3 linked regions of the Aquabacterium sp. OR-4 genome follow. The protein of the gene in region 2 interacts with the protein of the main gene of each other region in a pairwise test. Links are inferred from orthologs where the notes say so. Each region holds a gene or a part of one and is shown on either strand. Other genes may lie near its edges.

Evidence for each region.
Region 1: the proteins of grxD (region 2) and N4G63_RS19245 interact in binary tests that used the Escherichia coli proteins (3 or more experiments, as listed by UniProt). The link is inferred for Aquabacterium sp. OR-4 from one-to-one orthologs.
Region 3: the proteins of grxD (region 2) and N4G63_RS06700 interact in binary tests that used the Escherichia coli proteins (3 or more experiments, as listed by UniProt). The link is inferred for Aquabacterium sp. OR-4 from one-to-one orthologs.

The regions. Positions count from the first base shown.
Region 1 is NZ_JAOCQD020000002.1:1,585,022-1,588,025, forward strand. Bases 70-2,922 are described here. They hold N4G63_RS19245 (BolA family protein), read right to left. Parts: upstream 1,706-2,922; coding sequence 1,433-1,705; downstream 70-1,432. Other genes in these bases: hisD (histidinol dehydrogenase), read right to left, coding at 70-660; hisG (ATP phosphoribosyltransferase), read right to left, coding at 681-1,328; N4G63_RS19250 (ABC transporter permease), read right to left, coding at 1,799-2,566; N4G63_RS19255 (ABC transporter ATP-binding protein), read right to left, coding at 2,563-2,922. Outside these bases: more of hisD, read right to left, coding at 1-69; more of N4G63_RS19255, read right to left, coding at 2,923-3,004. UniProt on the Escherichia coli protein: Involved in cell resistance against acid stress.
Region 2 is NZ_JAOCQD020000002.1:1,823,642-1,826,493, reverse strand. Bases 23-2,723 are described here. They hold grxD (Grx4 family monothiol glutaredoxin), read right to left. Parts: upstream 1,677-2,723; coding sequence 1,368-1,676; downstream 23-1,367. Other genes in these bases: prmC (peptide chain release factor N(5)-glutamine methyltransferase), read right to left, coding at 2,485-2,723; N4G63_RS20230 (hypothetical protein), read right to left, coding at 1,811-2,362; N4G63_RS20240 (UbiX family flavin prenyltransferase), read right to left, coding at 734-1,300; N4G63_RS20245 (lytic transglycosylase domain-containing protein), read left to right, coding at 63-653. Outside these bases: more of prmC, read right to left, coding at 2,724-2,852. UniProt on the Escherichia coli protein: Monothiol glutaredoxin involved in the biogenesis of iron-sulfur clusters.
Region 3 is NZ_JAOCQD020000001.1:1,575,991-1,578,950, reverse strand. What follows is about bases 90-2,898. They hold N4G63_RS06700 (BolA family protein), read right to left. Parts: upstream 1,726-2,898; coding sequence 1,453-1,725; downstream 90-1,452. Other genes in these bases: msrB (peptide-methionine (R)-S-oxide reductase MsrB), read right to left, coding at 2,548-2,898; N4G63_RS06695 (septation protein A), read right to left, coding at 1,806-2,447; N4G63_RS06705 (peptidylprolyl isomerase), read right to left, coding at 544-1,353; N4G63_RS06710 (peptidoglycan DD-metalloendopeptidase family protein), read left to right, coding at 90-358. Outside these bases: more of N4G63_RS06710, read left to right, coding at 1-89; more of msrB, read right to left, coding at 2,899-2,960. UniProt on the Escherichia coli protein: Transcriptional regulator that plays an important role in general stress response. Has many effects on cell morphology, cell growth and cell division. Acts by regulating the transcription of many genes, including dacA (PBP-5), dacC (PBP-6), ampC and mreB.

The sequences.
Region 1 (3,004 bases), 240 kb from region 2 along the record:
GGTGGCGGTGCCGTAGGCCAGTGCCGCCACGGCCTGCGCACCGCCCACGGTGAAGGCGCGGCTGACGCCGGCCACGTGGGCGGCGGCCAGCACCAGCGGGTTCTTCTCGCCACGCGCTTGACCTGAAACGCCATCCCTGCGGGCCGGCGTGGGCACCACCATGATGATCTCGCCCACACCGGCCACATGGGCGGGGATGGCGTTCATCAGCACGCTGCTCGGGTAGGCGGCCTTGCCGCCCGGCACGTAGATGCCCACGCGGTCGAGCGGCATGACCTTCTGGCCCAGCAGCGTGCCGTCTTCGTCGCGGTACTGCCAGCTCAGGCCGCAGGCCTGCTTCTGGCGCTCGTGGTAGCTGCGCACACGGTGCGCGGCCGATTCGAGCGCCGCGCGCTGGGCCGGCGTGATGGCGTCAAACGCCGCCTTCAACTCGTCGCGCGTGAGTTCCAGGGCGGCCACGCTGTCGGCCTGCAGGTGGTCGAACAGCGCGGTGTAGCGCAGCACTGCGGCGTCGCCATGGCGGCGCACCTCGGCCAGGATGTCGGCCACACGGGCCTCGATCGCGTCGTCGGTCTCGGCCGACCAGTGCAGCACCTGCTGGAAGGCCGCCTCGAAATCGGGTTGCGTGGTGCTGAGCTGGCGGATGGCGACGGCGGTCATGGCGGAAAGCGTCTGGCGGATCAGGATTGGCGCGCGGCAATGGCCTGCGCAACGGCATCGATCAGGCGGCGGATCGGCTCGCGCTGCAGCTTCAGCGCCGCCTGGTTGACCACCAGGCGCGAGCTCACATCCAGGATGCGCTCGACCTCGACCAGGTGATTGGCCTTGAGCGTGGAACCGGTGGACACCAGATCGACGATGGCATCGGCCAGGCCGGTCAGTGGCGCCAGCTCCATCGAGCCGTAGAGCTTGATCAGGTCGACGTGCACGCCCTTGTCGGCGAAGTGCTGGCGCGCGATGGCGGTGTACTTGGTGGCCACGCGGATGCGCGAGCCCTGCTTCACCGCGCTGGCGTAGTCGAAATCATCGCGCGTGGCCACGCTCATGCGGCACTGGGCGATCTTCAGGTCGAGCGGCTGGTACAGGCCGGCGCCGCCGTGCTCCAGCAGCACATCCAGGCCGGCCACGCCGATGTCGGCGCCGCCATGCTCCACATAGGTGGGCACATCGGTGGCCCGCACCAGCACCACGCGCACGCCATCGTGGCTGGTGGGCAGGATCAGCTTGCGGCTCTTCTCGGGGTCCTCGCTCACCGTGATGCCGGCGGCGGCCAGCAGCGGCAGCGTTTCCTCGAAGATGCGGCCCTTGGACAGGGCGAGGGTCAGCATCGTCATCGGGGGGTGTCCTCTCAGGGGCGCCCCATGCCGCGCGGATCAGGGCCACCGTGTACCGCGGGTGCCCGAGAGCCACCCGCAGCATGTGGCCGCAGGTGTCAGTGGGAGTGGTGCGGGGCGTCGGCCGCCGGTGCGGCTGCCCATTCGGCGGGGGTGAGCGTCTTCATCGACAGCGCGTGGATTTCGGCCCGCATTCTATCGCCCAGGGCCGCATACACCCGCTGGTGGCGGCGGATTCGCGGCAGGCCGTCGAACTCGGCCGACACGATGGTGGCGAAAAAATGCTGCCCGTCACCCTCGACCACGAGGTGCTCACAGGGCAGGCCTGCAGCGATGTAGCTGCGAACTTGGTCAACGGTGGGATCAGCCATGTGGGGGATTATCTGCGAGCACTGAATGCCCGAGCGCCGTGCGGCGGGATCTGTACCCGTGTGGCATCCACGCGCGCCCTGCCCGCCCGGCGCTCAGGGCCGGATGCGGTAGCCGATGCGCAGCAGATGCAGCGTGAGCGCCGCCACGGCAATGAAGGCCGTGCCCACCACGGCCAGACTGAGCCAGGGCGAGGCGTCGCTGGTGCCGAAGAAGCCGCGCCGGAAACCGTCGATCATGTAGAAGAACGGGTTCAGGTGGCTGGCCGCCTGCCAGAACGCGGGCAGCGAATGCACCGAATAGAACACGCCCGACAGAAAGGTCATGGGCATCACGATGAAGTTCTGGAACGCCGCCATCTGGTCGAACTTCTCGGCCCACAGCCCGGCAATCAGGCCCAGCGAGCCCATCAGCCCGGCACCGAGTGCCGCAAACACCAGGATCCACAGCGGCTCGGCAAAGGGCGGCGGCGAGAACCACACGGTGACGATGAACACGCCGAAGCCCACCATCAGGCCGCGCACCACGCTGGCCCCCACATAGGCCGCATACCAGGCCCAGTGCGACAGCGGCGAGACCAGCAGGAACACCAGGTTGCCGGTGATCTTGCTCTGGATCAGGCTGGACGAGCTGTTGGCAAAGGCGTTCTGCAGCACGCTCATCATCACCAGCCCGGGGATCAGGAAGGCGGTGTAGCTGACCTCGCCGAACACCTGCGCCCGGCCCTCGAGCACATGGCCGAAGACCAGCAGGTACAGGATGGCCGTGAGCACCGGCGCGCCCACGGTCTGGAAGGCCACCTTCCAGAAGCGCAGAATCTCTTTGTAGAACAGCGTGCCAGCGCCCTCGAGACGGGCGCTCATGCCACCGCCCCCACGGCCTGCACCGGTGCGGCCACCGGCGAGCGGCCCTGCATGATTTGCACGAACACGTCCTCCAGATCGGCGCGGCCGATCTCCAGATCCTCGACGCCCACACCCGCACCGCGCAGCGTGGCCAGAAAGCGCTCGACCTCGGCCGCATCGCGCGCGCGCAGCTGCACGATGCGCCCCGTGGTGCGCGCCAGCGCCGCCAGCTCGGGCGGCAGGGCCTGGTCGGTCTTGAAGCGCAGCATGGTGCTGTGCGTGGCGGCCAGCAGCGTGGCCGTGCGCTCCAGCGCGACCAGCCGGCCCTGCTTGAGCATGCCGATGCGGTGGCACAGGGCCTCGGCCTCCTCGAGGTAGTGCGTGGTCAGCAGCACCGTGTGGCCCTGCTTGTTGAGCCGGCCGATGAAGGCCCACAGCGTCTGGCGCAGCTCCACA
Region 2 (2,852 bases):
CGAATCCCGCAACGCACAGCGCGGAGGCTTGTCCAGTGAGCCGGCGACGCCTGCTGCAGCAGATGCTGGCCGGCCCGCTGGCCGCGACGCTGCCGCTGTGGCCCGGTGCCGCGCAGGCTGGGGCGCAGCGCGAGGAGCTGTTGGCCGACTCGGTGCGCACCGCGCTCAGCGCGGCCATCGCCGCGGCTTCGCCGCCGCGGCCCAGCTTCGAGCGCAGCGACGAGCGCCTGGCCCATCTGCGCTGGCTGGGCGCCAGCAGCGAGCTGCTCAAGCGCTTCAAGAGCGAAGGCCATGTGCGCGTGGAGTTCCTCGAAACCCTGTGGTACGAGGCCACCCGCGCCGGGCTGGAGCCGGCCCTGGTGCTGGGCCTGGTGCAGGTGGAAAGCGGCTTTCGCAAGTACGCCATCAGCTCGGCCGGCGCGCGTGGCTACATGCAGGTGATGCCGTTCTGGGCGCGGCTGATCGGTGATGGCGATCCGGCGCGGCTGTTCCACATGCAGACCAACCTGCGCTTTGGCTGCGTGATCCTGCGCCACTACCTCGACACCGAGCGCGGCGACCTGTTCCTGGCGCTGGGCCGCTACAACGGCAGCCGCGGCCAGGCGCCGTATCCGAACGCGGTGCTGGCCAACCGCGCACGCTGGCGCGTCTGACCCTACCGCGCAGCGCTGCCACGCCTAACCATCGCGCAGCGCTGGCACGCCTAACCGCCGCGCAGCGGCGCCTGCGGCAACTAGCCGCGCAGGCCTGGCCAGGCGCGCGGCGCGGCGCTGCCGGCACCGGTCAGCTGCAGCACCCGCTCGACCGTGTCGTCAACCATCTCGTCGATGTTGGCGGGCTTGTTGTAGAAGGCCGGCAGCGGTGGAAAGACGATGCCGCCCATCTCGGTCACGGCGGTCATGTTGCGCAGGTGGGCCAGGTTGAAGGGCGTTTCGCGCACCAGCAGGATCAGCCGGCGGCGCTCCTTCAGCGTGACATCGGCCGCGCGGGTGAGCAGGTTGTCGCCAAAGCCGTGGGCGATGGCGGCCAGCGTCTTCATCGAGCAGGGCGCCACCACCATGGCGGTGGTGTCGAAGCTGCCCGAGGCCACGCAGGCGCCCACATCGCCCGGGGCGTGGTGGTGGTCGGCCAGCGCCCCGAGCGCGGCACGGTCCAGGCCCAGCTCGTGGTGGGCGCTGAGCACGCCCGAAGGCGTGACGACCAGGTGGGTTTCGAGGCCGAGCGTGCGCGCGCGCTGCAGCAGGCGCACGCCGTACACCGCACCGCTGGCACCGGTGATGCCGACGACCAGGCGCGCCATGTCAGGCTGCAAACCGGTCAGCCGGCGCGCGCGAGGCGGCGCTGGCGCTGCGGGGCAGGCCCAAGGCTCAGGCCAGCAGCTGCTTCAGCTCGCCCGACTCGTACATCTCCATCATGATGTCCGAGCCGCCGACGAATTCGCCCTTGATGTAGAGCTGGGGAATGGTCGGCCAGTCGGCGTATTCCTTGATGCCCTGGCGGATGGCGTCGTTGTCGAGCACGTTGACGGTGACCAGGTCCTTCACGCCGCTGGCCTTCAGCAGCTCGATCGCGCGGCCCGAGAAGCCGCACATCGGGAACTGGGCCGTGCCCTTCATGAACAGCACCACGCGGTTGCCCTTCACCAGGCCGTCGATCTGTTGTTTCACGTCGCTCATGGGAGTGTGGCCCGGTGCCCCGGGCGCCAATGCATTGAAGATGCGGGTTTATAAGGCAAAGCGGCCCAGCCGCGCGGCGACTGCCGGCAAACCCGTGCGCAGCAGTCGCGCACCGGGCGCTGCCGCTGCCGGGTTCAGAACGCCATGTTCACGCCCAGCCGGATCATCGGCTGCAGGCGGATGTCGCGGCTGGCGGCGTCCAGCACCAGGCTGCCGGCGCCGCTGCGGTCGAGCCGGGCATGGCCGAAGCCCAGCGCGGTGACGCCCAGATCGGCGCTGACGCCCCAGCCGCCGTCGGCATGCGTGCTGGCGCTGGCATAGCCCACGCCGGCATAGCCGGCGCCTGACAGCGGCAGCGCAGCGCCGGCCTCGGCATGGCCGCCCAGCGTGCCCGGCTGGCGCAGGTTGAGCAGCACGCCGCCGGTGACGCGCAGGCCGCCGGTGTCGCCCAGGCGCAAGGTGCTGAACTGGTAGTCGCCCAGCAGGCGCAGCGTTTGCAGCGCGGGGCCGATGCTGGCCGACAGCGGCTGGGTCATGCGCAGGCGCAGCAGCGGCTGCTCAAGCTCGAAACGGGCCTGCAGCCGCGGGCCGGCCAGGGCATCGGCCGGCGCGGTGAGGCCGTGATCCTGGGCTGCCAGCGGGCTGCTCAGACCCAGGACGCAGATCAGGCTGAAGGCGGTGCGCATGCGGCTCTCCTGGCTGGCTGGCCGGGTGGCCGGCGGCCGCCCTGTCAGTGCATGCTACGCCTGCACCGGCCCGCGTGGGGGCGATTTGAAGCGGCGCTCAGGCCGTGGTTCGGGCCGCTATTTCACGCTTTGCCGGAGGGCGCCCGCCCGCCGGTGCAGCGCGGCCGGGCTTCGAGGTCGAGGCGGGTGCTGATCTCGGTCAGGCCGGCGGCCTGCAGCAGCGCGGCCACCGGCGCGGCCTGGTCGAAGCCATGCTCGAACAGCAGCCAGCCGCCCGGCGCCAGGTGCGCCGCGGCGCCCGCCACGATGGCGCGGTAGGCGTCGAGCCCGTCGCCGCCGGGGGTCAGCGCCAGCCGGGGCTCGTGGCGCAGCGCCGGCAGGTGGGGGTCGTCGCCGGCGATGTAGGGCGGGTTGCTGAGCACCAGGTCGAAGCACGCGCCGGCGGCCACGGCCTGCCACCAGGTGCCCTGGGCCCAGGCCACCGGCAGGC
Region 3 (2,960 bases), on a different replicon or contig from region 2:
GCGCATCTTCAACGGCCAGCCGCGCTCGCCGCACAGCGGCATGGACATCGCCGCGGCCACCGGCACGCCGGTGCTGGCGCCACTGGCCGGCCGGGTGATCGACACCGGCGACTACTTCTTTTCCGGCCACGCGGTGTGGCTGGACCATGGCGCCGGCCTGCTGAGCCTGCTGTGCCATCTGAGCGCCATCGACGTGCAACCCGGCGATGTGGTGCCTGCCGGCGCGCCGGTGGCCAAGGTGGGCGCCACCGGCCGCGTCACCGGCCCGCACCTGCACTGGGGCGTGTGCCTGAACCAGGCCATGGTCGACCCGGCACTGTTTCTGGCCGACGCAGCCAACGACCCGCCGCGCCAATGACAACGGGCGCCCGAAGGCGCCCGTGAAGAGGGTTGTTGCCCACACCTCGGGGGGCTGCCGCGGCAACCCGCAGCCAGGGGCTCAGCACCTGTCGAAGCGAAGCGAGGCCAGCGCCGGGCCGCTCCCAAGCGGCCTCGCCCACCCCTCGGGGGTCGGCTGCGGTACCCCGCAGCCGGGGGCTCCCCTTACTGCGCGAACTTGTAGTCGGTCTTCGCGCCCTTGCTCAGGTCCTGCTGGAACTTGACCAGCTTCTGCTGGGCCAGGTGCTGCTGGATCTGGGCCTTCACCGCGTCGAACTCGGGAAATTGCGCCTGGCGGGTGTCTTCCAGGCGGATGATGTGCCAGCCGAACTGGGTCTTCACCGGCGTCTCGGTCATCTCACCCTTCTTCAGGCCCGACATGGCCTTGCCGAACTCGGGCACATAGCTCTCGGGCTTGGCAAAGTCGAGGTCGCCGCCGTTCTGGCCGGAGCCCGGATCCTTGCTCTTGGCCTTGGCCAGCTCCTCAAAGCTGCCGCCACCCTTGATCTGCGCGATCAGGGCCTTGGCTTCCTCTTCCTGCTCCACCAGGATGTGGCGGGCGCGGTACTCGGTGCCGGTGTTCTGGGCCTTGAACTTCTCGTACTCGGCCTTGGCCTCGGCGTCGGTGACCGGGTTCTTCTTCTTGTAGTCCTCGAACAGCTCGCGGATCAGGATGCTCTGGCGGGCCAGTTCCATCTGCGCCTTGTACTCGGCGTTCTGGCTCACGCCGCGGCGCTCAGCCTCCTGCGCAAAGATCTCGCGGCGCACCACCTCGTCCTTGGCACGGGCCTGGATCTCGGGCGTCACTTCCTGGCCGGCGCGCTTGGCCTGGTCGAGCAGGGTGTCCAGGCGCGCCTTGGGCACGGCCTTGCCGTTGACGATGGCGATGTTCTGCGCCAGCGACGCCAGCGGCAGCAGCAGGGCGGAAGTCACGGCCACCGCGGTGGCACGGGCAGCAAAGCTCTTGCGGATCATGGGCAGACAAACCTTCTCGGGGGAGACGGGCGCACCGGCTTGGCGGCCCTGACGGGAACGGAGGGAGAGTGGGAGTGTGGCCGCTGCCGTGCCTAGCACTCAGGCCGGGCTTGGCGCACGCGCATCGATGGCGAGCGCGTGGATGCCCTGGGCCAGCAGCGGACGCAGGGCATCATACACAAGGCGGTGTCTCGCCACGGGCGTCAGACCGGCCAGGCGCTCGCTGACCAGGCGCACCCGCCAGTGCGAGCCTTCGCCCGCGCCATGGTGGCCGGCGTGCAGGTGGCTTTCGTTGATGACCTCCAGCAACGCGATCGGCTGGATGGCGGCGCGCACCGCGGATTCGATCTGGCTGGCTTGTACGGCGTTCAAGGCTTGATCCTCTGGTCAGGGCGTGACCGGCTCCCGGCAGGGAGAAACGCGCCGGCCTCGGAGCGGCCGTGCGCAAACGCTCATGACGCCTTGTCGTCGGCCGCTGGCTCGTCGGGCAGGTACCGGCCGATGTACAGGCCCTGTGCCAGGGTGAACACCAGCATCAGCCCGATGCCGCCGAACAGCTTGAAGTTGACCCAGGCGTCGGTGCTGAAATGGTAGGCCACCCACAGGTTGAGCACGCCCATGCCGGTGAAGAAGCCGACCCAGGCCCACGACAATCTCTGCCACACGGCGTCGGGCAGCTGGATCTGCTCGCCCAGCATCAGCTTGAGCAGGTTGCGACCAAACAGCCATTGGCTCACCAGGAAGGACAGCGCCATGGCCCAGTACAGGCCGGTGGGCTTCCACTTGATGAAGGTCTCGCTCTTGAGCCACACGGTCAGCCCGCCCAGCACCACCACCAGGCTCAGGCTGATCCACAGCATCAGGTCGACCTTGCGGCCGCTGAGCTTGAGCCAGGCCACCTGGGCCAGCGAGGCCGCAATGACCACCAGCGTGGCCAGCATCACCGGCGCCTCAGCGGGGCCGACGCTGCCGCCGGCCACCATCCAGCCGAAGTGTTGCGAGGCGAGGGCGGCGGCCCATTCCCTGTGGTTCTCGGCGTACTTGAAGGTACCGAAAAACAGCAGGATCGGCAGAAAGTCCAGAAGCAGTTTCATGCGGCGGCGAGTGTAGCGGCCGGCCATGACGGCCGGCCCCCCCTCATCCCTGGCTTGCAGTGTCTGGCGCGCCCTGTTGGCGGCCAGGGCGTGACCGAAGTCAGGCTTTGGGCGTGAAATCGATCGACGCCGAGTTGATGCAGTAGCGCTCGCCGGTGGGCGCCGGGCCGTCCTCGAACACATGGCCCAGGTGCGAGCCGCAGGCGGCGCAGCGCACTTCAACGCGCAGCATGCCGTGGCTGGCGTCGACCAGGCGCTCCACGCGGCCGGGCTCGATCTCCTGCCACCAGCTGGGCCAGCCGCAACCGGCGTCGAACTTCTCGCCCGAGCGGAACAGCGGCGTGGCGCAGCCCACGCAGCGGTACACGCCATCGGCCCAGTGGTCCCAGAAGCGGCCGGTAAAGGCCCTCTCGGTGGCGGCGTGGCGGGCCACCTCGAACTGCATCGGGTCGAGCTGGGCGCGCCATTCGGCCTCGGTCTTGCGCACCGGGTAGCGGTCATCGTCGTGCGCAT